DNA from 3 places in the Paraburkholderia unamae genome. Region 1 is predicted to be linked to each of the others. Evidence: riboswitches for the same ligand, from Rfam matches in the RefSeq annotation. Region 1 holds a riboswitch; each other region holds the start of a gene.
What was found. A riboswitch is a leader RNA that binds a small molecule or an ion and turns the genes downstream of it on or off. The one in region 1 is predicted to bind cobalamin.
Positions count from the first base shown of each region.

Region 2: it holds a riboswitch for cobalamin, as region 1 does, so the genes downstream of both, cobG (precorrin-3B synthase) here and C7402_RS29695 (TonB-dependent receptor domain-containing protein) in region 1, are expected to answer to the same signal.
Region 3: it holds a riboswitch for cobalamin, as region 1 does, so the genes downstream of both, cobW (cobalamin biosynthesis protein CobW) here and C7402_RS29695 (TonB-dependent receptor domain-containing protein) in region 1, are expected to answer to the same signal.

Region 1 covers NZ_QEOB01000016.1:34,088-39,428, forward strand. The annotation lists gene C7402_RS29680 (acid phosphatase) at 1-1,155, shown strand, start outside; gene C7402_RS29685 (hypothetical protein) at 1,192-1,503, opposite strand; gene C7402_RS29690 (porin) at 1,565-2,668, opposite strand; adenosylcobalamin (AdoCbl) riboswitch at 2,920-3,012, opposite strand; cobalamin riboswitch at 3,158-3,339, shown strand; gene C7402_RS29695 (TonB-dependent receptor domain-containing protein) at 3,447-5,341, shown strand, end outside.
Region 2 covers NZ_QEOB01000005.1:131,508-136,848, forward strand. The annotation lists gene cobG (precorrin-3B synthase) at 1-1,095, opposite strand, end outside; cobalamin riboswitch at 1,228-1,424, opposite strand; gene cbiE (precorrin-6y C5,15-methyltransferase (decarboxylating) subunit CbiE) at 1,535-2,758, shown strand; gene C7402_RS12295 (cobalt-precorrin-6A reductase) at 2,755-3,498, shown strand; gene cobM (precorrin-4 C(11)-methyltransferase) at 3,495-4,226, shown strand; gene C7402_RS12305 (MarR family winged helix-turn-helix transcriptional regulator) at 4,230-4,676, opposite strand; gene C7402_RS12310 (YciI family protein) at 4,791-5,156, shown strand; gene C7402_RS12315 (glutathione S-transferase family protein) at 5,170-5,341, shown strand, end outside.
Region 3 covers NZ_QEOB01000005.1:114,612-119,952, reverse strand. The annotation lists gene cobW (cobalamin biosynthesis protein CobW) at 13-1,104, opposite strand; cobalamin riboswitch at 1,325-1,593, opposite strand; gene C7402_RS12235 (cobalamin biosynthesis protein) at 1,727-2,182, shown strand; gene cobO (cob(I)yrinic acid a,c-diamide adenosyltransferase) at 2,231-2,833, shown strand; gene C7402_RS12225 (cobyrinic acid a,c-diamide synthase CobB) at 2,838-4,148, shown strand; gene bluB (5,6-dimethylbenzimidazole synthase) at 4,132-4,824, shown strand; gene C7402_RS12215 (VOC family protein) at 4,836-5,216, opposite strand.

The DNA of each region.
Region 1 (5,341 bases):
ACGACGCCTTCGACGGACGGCGGCTTTATCAGCGGCCACGAGGCCGAAGCCATGCGCGACGCGATGACGATGGCGTATCTCGTGCCCGAGCGTTATCAGGAAATGGCGAGCCGCGGTCTCGAACTCGGCGAGAACCGCATTCTCGCGGGCATGCATTCGCCGCTCGACGTGATCGGCGGGCGCATGTTCGCGCTCGCCGCCACCGCCGCGAATCTCTACGACCCCGCGAACGCCACGCTCAAGAGCGCGGCCTACGCGCAGGCGCACAGCGCGCTCATGCAGGCCACCAGCACGGACGCGACGAGCTTCGCGAGCTACGCGCATTCGGGCACGGCGACGACGGACCGCTTTGCCGACTACGCGACCAACAAGTCGGCGTTTGCGCGCCGCATGACCTTCGGCTTCGGCCAGATCGAATCGACCGAAGCGCCGCCCGTGGTGCCCAAGGGCGCGGAAGTGCTGCTCGAAACGCGCTTTCCGTACCTGAGCGCCGACCAGCGCCGCGTCGTGCTCAAGACCACGGAAATCGCCTCGGGCTACCCGGTGATGGACGACGCCGAAGGCTGGGGCCGCCTGAACATGTTCGGCGCCGCCGACGGCTATGGCGCATTCAACGGCAACGTGGCCGTTTCGATGGATGCCTCGCAGGGCGGTTTCAACGCCGCGGACACCTGGCGCAACGACATCGGCGGCTCGGGCAAGCTCACGCTCGCAGGCAGCGGCACGCTCACGCTCGCGGGCAACAACAGCTATACGGGCGGCTCGCAGGTGGGCGGCGGCGTGCTCGCGGCCGCATCGGCCACGGCCTTCGGCAAGGGTGACGTGTACGTGGGCAGCGGCGGCAGCGTGAGCGTGGCGACGAGCGCGCCGTTGACGGTCACGGGCAAATACACGCAGCTCGACAACACGACGCTCGAACTCGACCTCGACGGCAACGGCGGCGGACGCCTGCGCGTGGGCGGCCAGCTCACGGTGGCGGGCGGCACGCTGCACGTGAAGTTCGTGAACGGCTACACGCCGAAGGCCGGCGACACGATCGACGTGATCGACGGCAGCGGCGCGTCGGTGAAGTTCGCAACGGTCACGGTGGACGGCTTCAAGGCGACGCCCGTGTATTCCTCGACCGGCGTTGCCATCAAGCTCTCTGCATCGTAATGCCTTGAGCGACGAGTGACCGGATGGCGCGCCGCCTCAATGCCGCACGGGCGGCGCGCCGAACACCGCGCTCACGATCACCGAGCACAGCACCGCGTCGGCCTCGTTCGCGCGCGCCTCGTTCGTCTCGTAGTCGCGCGAAGCGGGCGGCGTGTCGGCAAGCCGCCCCTGCTCGGCGGCGCTCGCCATCCATGCCTGCGCGATGTCCTGAAGCGCGCGCCAGTCGCTCTCGACGAGCCGCGCCACCACGATGCGCCCCACTTCCTCATACACATCCCAGCAGTCGTCGCTGCCGGCTTCGAGTTCGCCCAGCAGCCGCGTCACGGCTTCGTTGTCCACGGTTCTCATGTCATGCACCCATGCGGTTCGCGCGGCGGACCGGCGCGGCAGGTTGGCTGATCGCGCCGCATCAGAAGTGGTGCCGCACACCGGCCGCCACGAGCAGCTGGTTGCGCCCGCCCGACGCGTCGCAGGTGTTGATCATCGCGAGCGCCCCTGACGACGCGCGCTGATACACCGCCTCGCTATACACGTCGGTGCGCTTCGAAAGCTGATAGACGGCCTGCACCGCGCCTTGATGCCAGTGCGCCGCATTGGCCGAGGAAGCCCCGGTGTACGCGTACATGCCCGCCAGCGAAAGAGCGGGCGTGGCCTGCCACACGGCGTTGACTTCGTAGTTGCTGAACGCGCCGGATGGCAGCGGCCCACCGCCTTCGGCCTCGCTCATGCCCGAGCGGATCGAGCGCGACCACGCCGCGCCCAGCGTGACATCGCCGAGCACATAGCTCATGCCCGCGCCGATCATGTCTTCGCGCTGCACCGCGACTTCGGTCGGCACGAGCCCCGCGCCCGGCAGCACCGACGTGTCGTACGCGCCCAGCGGCGACTCGCCGCGCCCGTCGAGATGCATCCACGCCACACCCGCATTGAACGGCCCGCCGTCGAAATGGGCGCCGAAGCCGTAGGCGCGGTTTTGCGCAAAGCGCCCCGCCGTGTTCGAGAACGCATACATCGCCCCGGCGCTGAAGCCGCCATAGGTTGCGCTCGCAACCTTCACGGCGTTCGAGGCGAGCCACGAGTTGTTGGCGTTGTCGTTGTCGAACGGATGCGCGAAGGTGGTGCCGCCCGTGCCGCCGGTGAGCACGTAGGGCGCGAAATAGTCGTGCATCGTGTCGTACTGGCGGCCGAGCGTGAGCGCGCCGAAGCGCTCCGACGCGAGGCCCACGTAGAACGGGTGGTCGTCGACGGACTCGCCGCTCGTGACCGAGAAGCCGCGTTCGAGGCGAAAGACCGCGGCATTGCCGCCGCCCAGGTCTTCCTTGCCTTGCAGGCCCCAGAAACTGCCGTCGATCAGGCCCGAGCCCGCGCGATATTGCGCGCGGCCGCCCACGTCGCTCACGTAGGCGACGCTCGCGTCGATCTCGCCATACAGCGTCATTTCCTGCGCCGACGCGCCGGTGCTTGCGAATGCCAGTACCGTCCCGCCGAGGACGGTGAAGGGAGTTTTATTCATGGCGGAGTCCGCTCTTTTTCGTTGTGGGGAGGGGTACGGACGAGCGTTGTCAGCCCTCGCTCTGCGCGGCGAGGTGTCTGAAACGTCGTAATCCGGCTCGCTATGACAGGGCGGACCCGCGCCCCGCAGCGTGCGGTTTTTGGCCGCGTGCGGCGCCAGGCGGTCGCGGCCGGGCTGCCCGGTCGCTCGGTGAGATGGGGGTGTGCATGAACGGCTCCTCGGGTTACGCGCCCTGGTTTGCGTCGTGGAAAGAACGTAGCGAGGTCTGACTTCTGGCGCGTTGCCGCGTGCCAGTCACAGTGGCGCGACCGTGCCGGATTCCCACCGGCTTCCCTGCTGCGTTCCGCTCGTGTTGCACTTTCCGCGACCGGGACGAGGCCCGCCGCGCGAAAAGCAATTGAAAGCATAGCGGAAGTCGTGGCGCAGGCCAAACCGGGCATTTTCGCCACACCCCGCGCACGAATGGTTGACGCGCCGAATACGCGGCCATTACCCTTGCGCGCTGATGGTTCCCGGCGACGGGATCAAAAGGGAACGCAGTGTGAGACTGCGGCTGCCCCCGCAACTGTGAACGGCGAGTCCATGCCAGAGCAGGCCACTGGGAAACCGGGAAGGCCGGCAGCGGACGTCGACCCGCAAGCCAGGAGACCTGCCATCAGCCGAGTCCAGCAGCCGCAGCGGGCGGGGTGCCCCAATGCGCAAGCGCCGCCCATCCAGGTGGGCGGTCGCCCGTTGCACGGACAGCCCGTATTCAGGAGCTGTTTCCAGCCACCGCCTCATGAAGTTCCGCCATCTCGTTCTCACGTCCGCCGTGCTGGCCTGCGCATGGCAAGCCGCGCATGCGGCCGGCGCATCGTCCGCGCCAACCCGGCAGCCCGACGACGACGCCACGCTGCCCAACATTCTCGTGACGGGCGACACGCAGCATTTGCCGCAGTCGTTCGACCAGCGTTACGCGAGCACCCAGGTCCTCACGCGCGAAGACCTGGAGCGCGTCTCCCCCATCGACCCGAGCATCGCGCAGGCGCTCACCGCGCTGCCGGGCGTGAGCGTCTCGCAAAGCGGCGGCCCGGGCGCTTACTCGGCCGTGAGCATTCGCGGCTCGTCGGCAAGCCAGGTGGCGGTGTTCATCGACGGCATCCGCGTGGGCTCCTCCACCACGGGCACGGCCGAGTGGGCCGACCTGCCGACCAGCGCGTTCGACCGCGTGGAAGTGATCTCCGGCCCCGCCGCCGCCTCGTTCGGCGCGGACGCCGTGGGCGGCGTTGTGCAGCTTTTCACGCGCCACGCGTCGAATCAGCCGAACCAGACCACGGTGTCGTTCGGCGGCGGCTCGAACAAGACCTTCGACACGCAGTTGCGCACCTCCGGCACGATCCCCTCCACCGGCCCGCTTGCGGCGCTCAGCGGCCTTACCTACTCGCTAGGCCTCCACGACTACAACACGGCCGGGATCGACGCGACACAGCCGTGGGCCTACGGCCACGAAAACGGCCGCAACCCGTATCACGCGCAGAACCTGGACGCGCGCCTCGGCTACGCGCACGACAACTGGTCGATTTCGACCTTCGCGCTGTACCACCGCTCCGATCTCTCCTACGACAACCTCGGCGGCAACGACCGGCAGCGCGACAACCAGCTCACGACGGGCCTGGCGTTCCATCTCGACATCACGCCGACCACGCAGTTCGACCAGTCCGTGGGCTACGCGACCGATCGTCAGTTCCTCTATTCGAACGACCCGACGATTCCCACCGACGAGATCGACTCGACGCGCTTTTCCACCTCCACGTCGATCACGCACCAGGAAACCGGGCACACGCTGTTCGGCCAGCCGCTCAGCGGCGAGACCAAGCTCGCCTACGACTACACGCGCGAACTGGCGTTCCTGCCCGTGGACATTCCGAACGGCGTGCCCGCGCGCAACGACTCCGCCGTCTCGCTGCATCAGTCGACCACGCTCGGGCCGCTCACGCTGTTTCTCGCGGGCCGCCACGAGGTCGTGCAGGGGCAGTCGGTCAACACGGGCAACGTCGCGCTCGCATGGGCGATCACGCCGGTCTACACGGCGCGCGTGTCGTACGGCAACGCGTTCCGCCTGCCGACGTTCAACGACCTGTATTACCCCGGCTACTCGAATCCGAACCTGCAACCCGAGCGCAGCGACTCGGTGGAAGCCGCGCTCGACGCCGCCACGTCGTACGGCACGTTCACGGCGGCCGTGTACGACACGCGCGTGCACGACCTCATCACCTACGACTCGCAGACCTTCCTGCCCGTGAACGTGGGCCGCGCGCATATTCAGGGCATCGACCTCTCGTACAAAGGCACGCTCGGCCAGTACACGCCGGTGAGCCTCTCGGTCGGCATCCTGAATCCGCAGGACGTGAGCGATCAGACCTGGCTCAATCGCCGCCCGCGCCAAACGGCGAGCCTGAGCGTGGACCACACGTGGGACGAGTTCCACCTGCACGCGCTGAGCACCGGCTTTTCGCTGCTGTACAACGGCTCGACCTTCGACGACCAGCAGAACACGATCTATCTGCCGTCGTGGACGACGCTCAGCCTGCGCGCGTCGTACCAGGTCAACGCGCATCTCTCGCTCTCGGCCACGCTCGCCAACGTGTTCAACCGGCAGTATGTGACCGCGTACGGCTATAGCACGCTCGGGCG
Region 2 (5,341 bases), on a different contig from region 1:
CGTGTCCGCGCGGCTTTTCGCGCAGCCCGTCGAGCCCGTGCACGCGATGAGGCGCGCCAGCGGCGCGGCGCGCGTGCCAATGAGGCCGAGCACGCGCAGGTGTTCGAGCACGGCGGGCATTGCGCGCGCCGCCACGTTGGGCAGCAGCAGGCTTTGCCACGGCGTGATGCGCAGCGTCGCGTCGCCCGCTGCTTCAGCGAGGGCGGCGAGCGCGTGCAGGGTCGCGGCGTCGAGGCGGCCGAGCGCGGGCTGCGCACCCACGTAGCCGCTGCCGTCGGCGTGCAGCGCGTGCGCGCCGAGGCGTAGGTCGGCGTCGCTCGCGTCGCGCCGCCAGGTTCGCAGCGCGGCGTCGTCGCGCATCAGCGAGAATTTGCCGTGCTGCTGTGCGCGGTGCAGCAGCGCTTCGAGTCCGTGCGCGACCAGCACGCCGCGCATGCGCGTGATGTCCGCGCCGGCGAGATCGAGGAACGCATGCAGCAACGCGCGTATCGAGCCGCACACATCGTCGGCGGCGAGCACGCCAATCGGCGCTTCGGTGGGGCAGCCGGCCAGGCCCGCCGCGAATCGCAGCGTCGCGCCATGCCGTTGCGCGGCGAGCCAGATGTCGTGCGGATGCTCCCGCATCGCCATGCGCTCGCCGCCGTCGATCAGCAGCGCGAACTTCGGCGAAAGCGCAGCAAAACGCGCCTCGCGTTGCATCATGTCGATGAGCGCGGCGGCGAGCGTTGTCGTGTCGCAGGCGGCGGGGTCGAGGCCCGCCAACGGGCTCAGCATCACGTTGCGCAATTCGTCGGCGGCACAGGCGCGTTCGATCGCGCTCGTCGCGTCCACGCCGGCCGGGCCCAGACCCGCGCCGATCAGCGCGGCGCTCAACGCCGCTTCTTCGCCCGCGCGCACGCCGCGAATCTGCATGTTGGCGCGGTTCGTCAGTTCGAGCACGCCGCTCGCGTGCGCCAGCGCGGCGTCGGCCAGCGCGCGCGCCTGGGCAGCGTGCAGCACGCCGCCGGCCAGACGGATGCGGCACAGACCGCCGTCACGCGCCGCGACCACGCGCACGAGCCCCGGGCACGCCGATGGGCGGAGCGCGGCCAGCATGGCAAGGGGCGAGTCGGGCGTTGATTCGTGTGTCAAGGGAATATCGGGTAAGCATGGCACGTGCGGCGCGCAACCCGCGTGGCAAGCGGGAAAACGGCCGCTATATCGGTACACCCCGCCCGATATGGGTTCGTGCGAACAGTTCGGCCGGCAGGTCTCCTGGCTCGCAGGTCGTGGGCCGCATCGGCCTTCCCGGTAAAACCAGTGGCGCGGGTGGATGCGGTCTCGCTGCTTACAGTCGCGGGGGCGGCCACAGCGTGCTGTGTTCCCTTTTTTTGCGGCCCGGAGTCAGCGCTTCGGCGCTTGGCTCCGGTCTCACGCAAAGTTGCCTTAACGGCGCCGGCGGACACGGTATTATGCCCGTTTTCAGGCGCGCTCCGCCCGGCAAAGGGGCGTGCGCGCGAGATGTCGCAGAGCGATGAGCAACGACGGAGAACGAATGCAGGGCAGGCAGGCATGGCTGACGGTGGTGGGAATCGGCGACGAGGGTTACGCGGGGCTCGTGCGCGACGCCCGGCGCGCGCTTTTCGACGCGGCCGTGGTGACGGGCGGCGCGCGTCATCTCGCGATGCTGCCGTCGCGCGTGCGCGCGCGGCGCGAACCGTGGCCGCAGCCGTTCAGCGTCGAGGCGCTGCTCGCGCATCGCGAATCGAATCTGCCCGTGTGCGTGCTCGCGAGCGGCGACCCCATGCTGTTCGGCGTGGGCGCGACGCTCGCGCGCCACGTGACGCCCGGTGAAATGCGCGTGCTGCCCGCGCCTTCGTCGCTTTCGCTTGCGGCGGCGCGCCTTGGCTGGGCGTTGCAGGACACGGCGACGGTCTCGCTCGTCGGCCGTCCGCTCGACGCGCTGCGCCGCCATCTGTACACCCGCTCGCGCGTGCTCGCCTTGAGCTCGGACGGGCGCACGCCTGCGGCGCTCGCCGCGTTGCTGAGCGAGGCGGGCTTTGGCGCGACGCGCCTCGCCGTGTTCGAGCATCTGGGCGGCGCGTGCGAGCGCCGCATCGACGGCCGCGCCGACGCGTGGCACGTCGAAGAAGCCGCCGCGCTCAATCTGGTCGCGTTCGAATGTACGAGCGAAGCCCCGGCGCACACGCACGGCTGGACGCTCACGCCAGGTCTGCCCGACGACGCCTACCGCCATGACGGCCAGCTCACGAAGCGCGACGTGCGCGCGCTCACGCTCGCGCGCCTCGCACCTACGCCCGGCGCGCTGCTGTGGGACGTGGGCGCGGGCAGCGGCTCGATCGGCATCGAGTGGATGCGTTCGCATGCGGCCTGCCGCGCGATCGCGATCGAGGCGCATGCGCAGCGCCAGCGTTTCATCGAGCACAATCGCGCGGCGCTCGGCGTGCCGGGCCTGCAACTCGTGGCGGGCCGCGCGCCCGATGCGCTCGCGGGCCTCGCCACGCCCGACGCCGTGTTCATCGGCGGCGGCGTGACCGCGCCGGGCGTGCTCGACGCGTGCTGGGCGGCGCTCGCGCCGGGCGGCCGGCTCGTCGCGAACGCGGTGACGCTGCAAAGCGAAGCGGCGCTCGTGGCGTGGCGTGCGCAGCATGGCGGCACGCTCACGCGCATCGGTATCGGCGAAGCGCAGCCGCTGGGGGGCTTCGACACGTGGCGCCAGGCGCTGCCCGTCACGCTCTACGAGGCCGTCAAGCCATGACGGCGCGCATCCTGCTGCTGGGCGGCACTGGCGACGCGCTGACGATCGCGCGCACGCTCGGCCCTGCGCATGTCTACTCGCTCGCGGGCCTCGGCCGCGTGCCCGCCGACCTCGCCTGCACGGTGCGCGTGGGCGGTTTCGGCGGCGCGGAAGGGCTCACGCGCTTTCTCGCGGACGAGCACATCGCGCTCGTTTTCGACGCCACGCATCCGTATGCCGCGCAAATCAGCGCCAACGCGTCGCGCGCCTGCGAAGCGGCAAACGTGCCGTACTGGGCGTTGCGCCGCGCGCCCTGGCAACCGCAGGCCGGCGACAACTGGCGCATGGTGAGCGGCTGGGCGGGCGTGACCGAAGCGCTCGCGCCGTTCGCGCGGCCGCTTTTCACGCTCGGTCGCGAGCCGCTCGCGCATCTGGACGAGGTGCCCGAGTCGCAGCACTGGACGATCCGTTGCCTCGACGCCCACCCCGGCCACGCCCGCGCACGCGTGATCGATGCACGCGGGCCGTTTACGCCCGAAGGCGAGCGCACGCTTTTCACCGGGGCGCGCATCGACGTCGTGGTCAGCAAGAACAGCGGTGGGGCGGCCACGGAAGCGAAGCTCGCGGTCGCGCGCGAAATGGGTCTGCCCGTGGTGATGATGCGGCGGCCGACATTGCCGGACGCGCAACGCGAATTCGCCTCGGCGCAAGCCGCGCTCGAGGCGCTCGCGCACTACACTCAGCGGAGTTTCAACGCATGACAGTTTTCTTCATCGGCGCGGGTCCGGGCGACCCCGAGCTGATCACCGTGAAGGGCCAGCGCCTCGTGCGCAGTTGCCCGGTCATCCTCTATGCGGGGTCGCTCGTGCCGCCCGCCGTGCTCGAAGGCCACCGCGCGCACAAGGTGGTGGACACCGCGCCGCTCACGCTCGACGAGATCGTCGCCTTGCTCGAAGACGCGCATGCACAGGGGCTGGACGTCGCACGCGTGCATTCGGGCGACCCCTCGCTCTATGGCGCGATCGGCGAGCAGATCCGGCGCTTGCGCATGCTCAGCATTCCTTATGAAGTCGTGCCCGGCGTGACCGCGACCGCCGCTTGCGCCGCCGCGCTCGGCAGCGAACTCACGTTGCCCGGCATCTCGCAGACGCTGATTCTCACGCGCTACGCCACGAAAACGTCGATGCCCGAAGGCGAGCAGCTTGGCGATCTCGCGCGCCACAAGGCGACGCTCGCCATTCACCTTGGCGTGCGCCACATCGCGCGCATTGTCGAGGAATTGCTGCCGCACTATGGCGAAGATTGCCCGGTTGCGGTGATCTATCGCGCGAGCTGGCCCGACGAGGAACGCGTGACCGGCACGCTCGCGGACATCGCGCAAAAAGTGCAGGCCACCGATATCGAACGCACGGCGCTCATTCTCGTCGGGCGCGTGCTTGCGGCCGAAGGGTTCGCCGATTCGACACTGTATGGGGCGTCGAAGCGCTAGGTTTCAGGAAAGCGCGCGCAAGTGCGCGCGCAGCTTGTCGACCTCGCCTTCGGCAAACGGTTGTTCGATTGCCTCGTGCGTTTGCTGCCACAAAGGAAACGCCTCGTTGAGCAGTTGATGCCCCTCGGGCGTGAGGCTCAGGAGGCGGCTGCGCTTGTCCTCCGGGTCCTGCTCGATCACCACCAGGCCGCGCCGCTCCAGCGGCTTGAGCGCGGCGGTGAGCGTGGTGCGGTCCATGGCCAGCAGCGACGCCACGTCTTTCATGGCCGGTGGATGCGGCCGGTTCAGCGACATCAGCAGCGAGAACTGCCCGTTCGTGAGGTCGAGCGGGCGCAAAACCTCGTCGAAAATGCGCGCAAGGTTGCGCGCCGCCCGCTGCATATGCAAGCACAGGCAGCAATCGCGCACCAATAGCGTGGTTTCGAAGGGGAGTTTCTTTGCGCTGGCCATGTTGCAATTGTGTTGATATCAACCTATTCTGTCAAGGCCGGAGGGGCGACCCGACGTTGCCCTGGTTTCACACCCGCCATCGCGCCGGCACCCAGATCAGCAGACGGAGGACACATGAGCGATCAGAAGCTGTTTCTCGCGATATTTCTCGGCACCAGGGACAACCCACGCATGAAGGCGTGGTCGGCGCTTCCCGAAGCAGAGCGGCACGCGCGGGAAAAAGAGGGCATTGCGGCATGGCATGCGTGGGTCGAAAAGCACAAGGCGTCGATCGCCGATTTTGGCGGGCCGGTCGGCAAGACGAAATCCATCGGCGAAAAGGGCGTCGTGGATACGTCCAACGCGCTATCGGGCTTCACGGTCGTGCGTGCGGCGTCGCATGAAGAGGCCGCGAAGCTGTTCGAAGGTCACCCGCATTTCTCGATTTTCCCCGGCGATTCCGTCGAAGTGATGCCGGTTCTACCGATTCCCGGCGCCTGAACGGAGGCTTGCCATGAGACTTTACGGATTTGCCGGCACGCGCTCGCAGCGCGCGCTGTGGGGCCTGAAGGAAGTCGACGCCGACTTCGAATTCGTCTCGGTCAATCTGCTCGAAGGCGAGCACCGGCGGCCCGAATACCTGCGCGTCAATCCGGCCGGCAAGGTGCCCGTGCTGATCGACGGCG
Region 3 (5,341 bases), on a different contig from region 1:
TTGCTCAGCGTTTCACTTCGCGCCGGCGGTCTGCACGCTCGCCAATGCCGCGTCGAATGCGGCTTGCAGCGCCACGCCGTCGAGGTCTTCGCCAATCAGCACGAAGCGGCTCGCGAGCGGCTGCGCTGCGCTTTCCTGCGCGTTCCAGCGGCGATCGAAATAGCTGTCGAAACGGCGGCCCACGCCTTGAATCACGAGACGCATCGGCGCGCCCGGCAACGCCGCGAAACCCTTCACGCGATAGATCGTGTGCGCGTCGACGAGTTGTTGCAGCGCCTCGATCACGGTCTCGCGCGAAAGCGCCGCGCCCGACACCACCACCGAATCGAACTCGTCATGGTGATGATCGGGATCGTCGGCGGAACCGTGATGGTCGTGGCGCAGATGAATGCTCTCCTCCGAAGCCGCTTCGAGCCCGAGCAGCGTATGCAGGTCGAGCTTGCCGTGCTGCGCGCGCACGATCTTCACCTGCTGCGGCAGTTCTTCGCGCAGCTCTGCGATGAGCGCGTCCTGGCCCGCTTCGTCCAGCAGGTCGGTCTTGTTGAGGATGACGAGATCGGCGGCCGAAAGCTGGTCTTCGAACAGCTCGTGCAGCGGCGACTCATGATCGAGATTCGGATCGGCGCGGCGTTGCGCGTCCACGGCCTGCGGGTTTTCGGCGAACTGGCCGCTCGCGGCGGCGGGGCCGTCCACCACGGTCACGACCGCATCGACGGTGAACGCGTTGCGGATCGACGGCCAGTTGAACGCCTGCACGAGCGGCTTGGGCAGCGCGAGACCCGAGGTTTCGATCAGCACGTGATCGATCTCGCCGCGGCGCTCGAGCAGTTTTTCCATCACCGGGAAGAACTCTTCCTGCACGGTGCAGCACAGGCAACCGTTCGCGAGTTCGTAGAGCTGGCCTTCCGTTTCGTTGCCGTTCTCGTCGCAGCCAATGCCGCAGCCGCGCAGGATCTCGCCGTCGATACCGAGTTCGCCGAATTCGTTGACGATGACCGCGACGCGCAGGCCGCCCGCGTGCTGGAGAATGTGGCGCAGCAGCGTGGTTTTGCCGCTGCCGAGAAAGCCCGTCACGATCGTGACCGGAATCTTGCGCATTTGCATGAGGTGCTCCTTTTGGCGCCATGCCGGGTGATGGGCGCGGTGCGTCGCGCTGGCCGTTCGTGCGGGTGTCGTGCGCGCGAGCACACGCGTGCGTTGCTGCGCCCTGACGCAAAGTAGCGCAACGATTCAACCTGCCGGGGACGAACGACCAGAGACGCGCCACGGGCCACGCCCGGCTGACGCATGAAAATCACGGACCCGGCACCGCATCCCCGCACCGCGAATCCCACGTATCTGGCCGGTATCCGGACTGACGAAACGCCGCTTCGCCTTCCCGCGCGGGCGGCCTTGCGGCCGGCTCGCACAGTGGCGTGGACTGCTTGAAGCATGGAAGCGGCTTGCAGCGTTCGTGCGAACGCCGCGCTCGTTGTACCGTTGCGGGTGCAGTTCAGGTTGGCCATGCCCCAGGCGGGATGGCTCCCTGATTCCCGTTTAACTGCGCACGCAGAATGAATCGCGCGCGCGAGCACCAGAGTGCGTGCGAGTGTAGGCGTGGCTTGCTTGCGCGTCAAGGAAGGCGTGGGAAGCCGCAAAGGCGTGTGCTATCGTAGCGCGCATCCGGCCAACGCCGGGCCACGATGGTTTTACCTCTCCGGTCACGCCCAGGATCGACGCGCCCGCCGTGAATCTTGCCCACATTCGCCCTTCATTCGAGACCGCGCAAAGCGCGCCGCCGCTCGTGCTGGGCATCGGCTGCAAGCGCGGCGTGACGCTCGCGCAAGTTGAAGCGGCCGTGTGCGCCGCACTCGGCGCGTGGCCGCTCGAACGCGTAACGGCCGTGGCCACGCTCGACGCGAAGGCCGACGAACCCGCGTTGCGCGCGTTCTGCGCGGCCCATGCGCTGCCGCTGCGCACGAACACGCGCGAGCAGATCGCGGCGACGCCGACGCTTGCGCCACCTTCCGCCGCGGCGCAAGCGCAATTCGGCGTGCAAGGCGTATGCGAACCCTGCGCCCGGCTCGCGGCGAGCGGCGGTCCGCTCGTGCGCGGCAAGCTCGCGCTCGAAGGCGTGACAGTCGCGGTCGCGATTGCGGTCGAGACCACGCGCCCGGCACAAGACACGGCGAAATCGCCCTGAAAATTCAGCCTCAACCTCATCACGAAACCCGATTCCCGACACCCGACGATGAAAACCGATTCCGAATCGCACCAACGCATGACGCAACGCCGCCGCGAGGGCCACGAGAAAAAACAGGCCGCCGCGACGCTCGAAAAAGGCCTGCTGATCGTCAACACCGGCAACGGCAAGGGCAAGAGCACGGCGGCGTTCGGCATGGCCGTGCGCATGCTCGGCCACGGCATGAAGCTCGGCGTGGTGCAGTTCATCAAGGGGGCGCTGCACACGGCCGAGCGCGACTTTCTCGGCAGCGTCGCGCACTGCGATTTCGTGACGATGGGCGATGGCTACACCTGGAACACGCAGAATCGCGACGCCGACATCGCCACCGCGCGCAAGGGCTGGGACGAAGCGAAGCGCATGATCGAGAGCGGCGACTACACGATGGTGATCCTCGACGAACTCAACACGGTGCTCAAATACGAATATCTGCCGCTCGACGAAGTGCTCGGCGTGATCGACTCGCGCGCGCCGCACGTGCATGTGGTCGTCACGGGACGCCATGCGCCCGACGCGCTCATCGAAGCCGCCGACCTCGTCACCGAAATGCGCCTCGTGAAGCACCCGTACCGCGAGCAAGGCGTGAAGGCGCAAAAGGGCGTGGAGTTCTAACGGCATGTGCGCAACGCTTGCCTGCCCCGCGCTTTTCATCAGCGCGCCCGCTTCGGGCCAGGGCAAGACCACGCTCACGGCGGGACTCGCGCGGCTGCACCGGCGCGCGGGGCGGCGCGTGCGCGTGTTCAAGACCGGGCCGGACTTTCTCGACCCGATGATCCTCGCGCGCGCGAGCGGCGCGCCCGTGCTCTCGCTCGACCTCTGGATGGTGGGCGAGCACGCGTGCCGGGCATTGCTCGCGCAGGCCGCGCGCGAAGCGGACCTGATCCTCATCGAAGGCGTGATGGGCCTCTTCGACGGCACGCCGAGCAGCGCCGATCTCGCAACGACGTTTGGCGTGCCGGTGGCGGCCGTCGTCAGCGCGAAGTCGATGGCGCAAACCTTCGGCGCGATCGCGTTCGGCCTCGCGCGCTTTCGGCCCGAGGTGCCGTTTCACGGCGTGCTGGCGAACCACGTCGGTTCGGCGCGCCACGCGCAGATGTTGCAGGAAGCACTGCCCGCCGACCTGCGTTGGCTGGGGCACGTGGCAAGCGAGACGACGATGGCGCTGCCCGATCGCCATCTCGGCCTGCATCAGGCAAGCGAGATCGACGACCTCGACGCGCGCATCGAACGCGCCGCCGACGCACTCTCACAAACCGCCCTCGCCGGTCTGCCGCCTGCGGTGGCATTCGACGATCCTTCGCATGACGAAGCAATGCCGCGCCTGCTCGAAGGCCGCCATGTCGCGATCGCGCGCGACGCCGCGTTCTCGTTTCTCTATCCCGCGAATATCGCGTTGCTCGAAGTCCTGGGGGCGCGCGTGAGCTACTTCTCGCCGCTCGCCGACGAGCCCGCTCCCGCCCACGCCGACGCGATCTTCCTGCCCGGCGGCTACCCCGAGCTTCATGCCACGACGCTCGTGCGCAATACGCAAAGCGCGAATACGTTGCGCGCACATGTATCCGCGGGCAAGCCGCTCGTCGCCGAATGTGGCGGCATGCTTTATCTGCTCGACGCGCTCACCGACGTGGCGGGCACGCGCACGCCGATGCTCGGCCTGCTGCCCGGCGAGGCGGCCATGCAAAAGCGCTTCGCGGCGCTCGGCATGCAGCAGGTCGACGGTGAGCACGGCGCGCTGCGCGGCCATACGTTTCATTACTCGCGCATGAGCACGCCGCTTGCGCCCGCGCTCACGGCGCGGCACGCGCAAACCGGCGCGCCGGGCGAGGCGTTTTATCGCCACGGCTCGATCGCGGCGACCTACATGCACGCTTACTGGCCCTCCAACCCGGCTTTCACGGCCGCACTCTTTCATGGCACAGCCCTTTGACGAAGCCGAACGCGCGGCGGTGTACCGCGCGATTTACGAGCGGCGCGACATGCGGCACTTCGTGCCCGGCCCGATCGACCCCGCCACGCTCGCGCGCCTGCTCGACGCCGCCCACCACGCGCCGAGCGTGGGTTTCATGCAGCCGTGGCGGATCGTGCGGATTACCGATCCGTCGTTGCGCGAGCAACTTCATGCAACGGTCGAGCGCGAACGCATCGCCACCGCCGACGCGCTGGGCAAGCGCCGCGACGAGTTCATGAAACTCAAGGTGGAGGGCATGCGCGAGTGCGCCGAGGTGCTCGTGTTCGCGCTGATGGACCGGCGCGAGACGCATATTTTCGGCAGGCGTACGCTGCCGGAGATGGATCTCGCCTCCGTGGCGTGCGCGATCCAGAACATGTGGCTCGCCGCGCGCGCCGAAGGGCTCGGCATGGGCTGGGTATCGATCTTCGACGTCGACGAGGTGCGCGCGCTGCTCGCCATGCCGCCGGGCGCGAAACCCGTGGCGATCCTCTGCGTGGGTCAGGTCGAGGCGTTTTATCCGCAGCCCATGCTGGAAATGGAGCACTGGGCGAAGCGCAAGGCGCTGGGCGAATGCGTGTTCGAGAATGCCTGGCCGCAGGGGGAGCCGGACTGCGCACCGGCTCCCGGGCCTGACGTGCCGCCGGGCGTCTGACGCGCGCTGGCTCACGCTTCGCGCGTGTAGCACACGGCCTCGACGTTGTTGCCGTCGGCATCGATCAGGAATGCTGCGTAATAGTCGGGGCTGTAGTCGAGCCGCAGGCCGGGCGCGCCATTGTCCTTCGCGCCCGCGCGCAGGCCCGCCTCGTAGAAGCCGTCAACGGCCGCGCGGCTCGGGGCCAGGAACGCCACATGCACGCCGCGCGGCGCGCTCGCGTCCTGCGCGGCAAGCGCGTGCAACCACAGCTTCGGCTCGCCTGGCTGGCCGAGCCCCGCGTAGGTGTCGTCGCGCATGCACACCACGACGCCAAGCGGCGCGAGCAGCGCCTCGTAAAAACGCACGCTGCGTGCGAGATCCTGCACGCGCAATCCAATGTGATCGAACATGAGCGACTCCCGTGAGGTCCGCGCGCAACCGTTGCGGCGGATCGTGGAGTCAGCATAGCGCGCACGCCGCCGCCCCTGCCTGGGGAAAGTTGCGCTGGATTTGCGGCGGCCTTATGGCGGGTTTG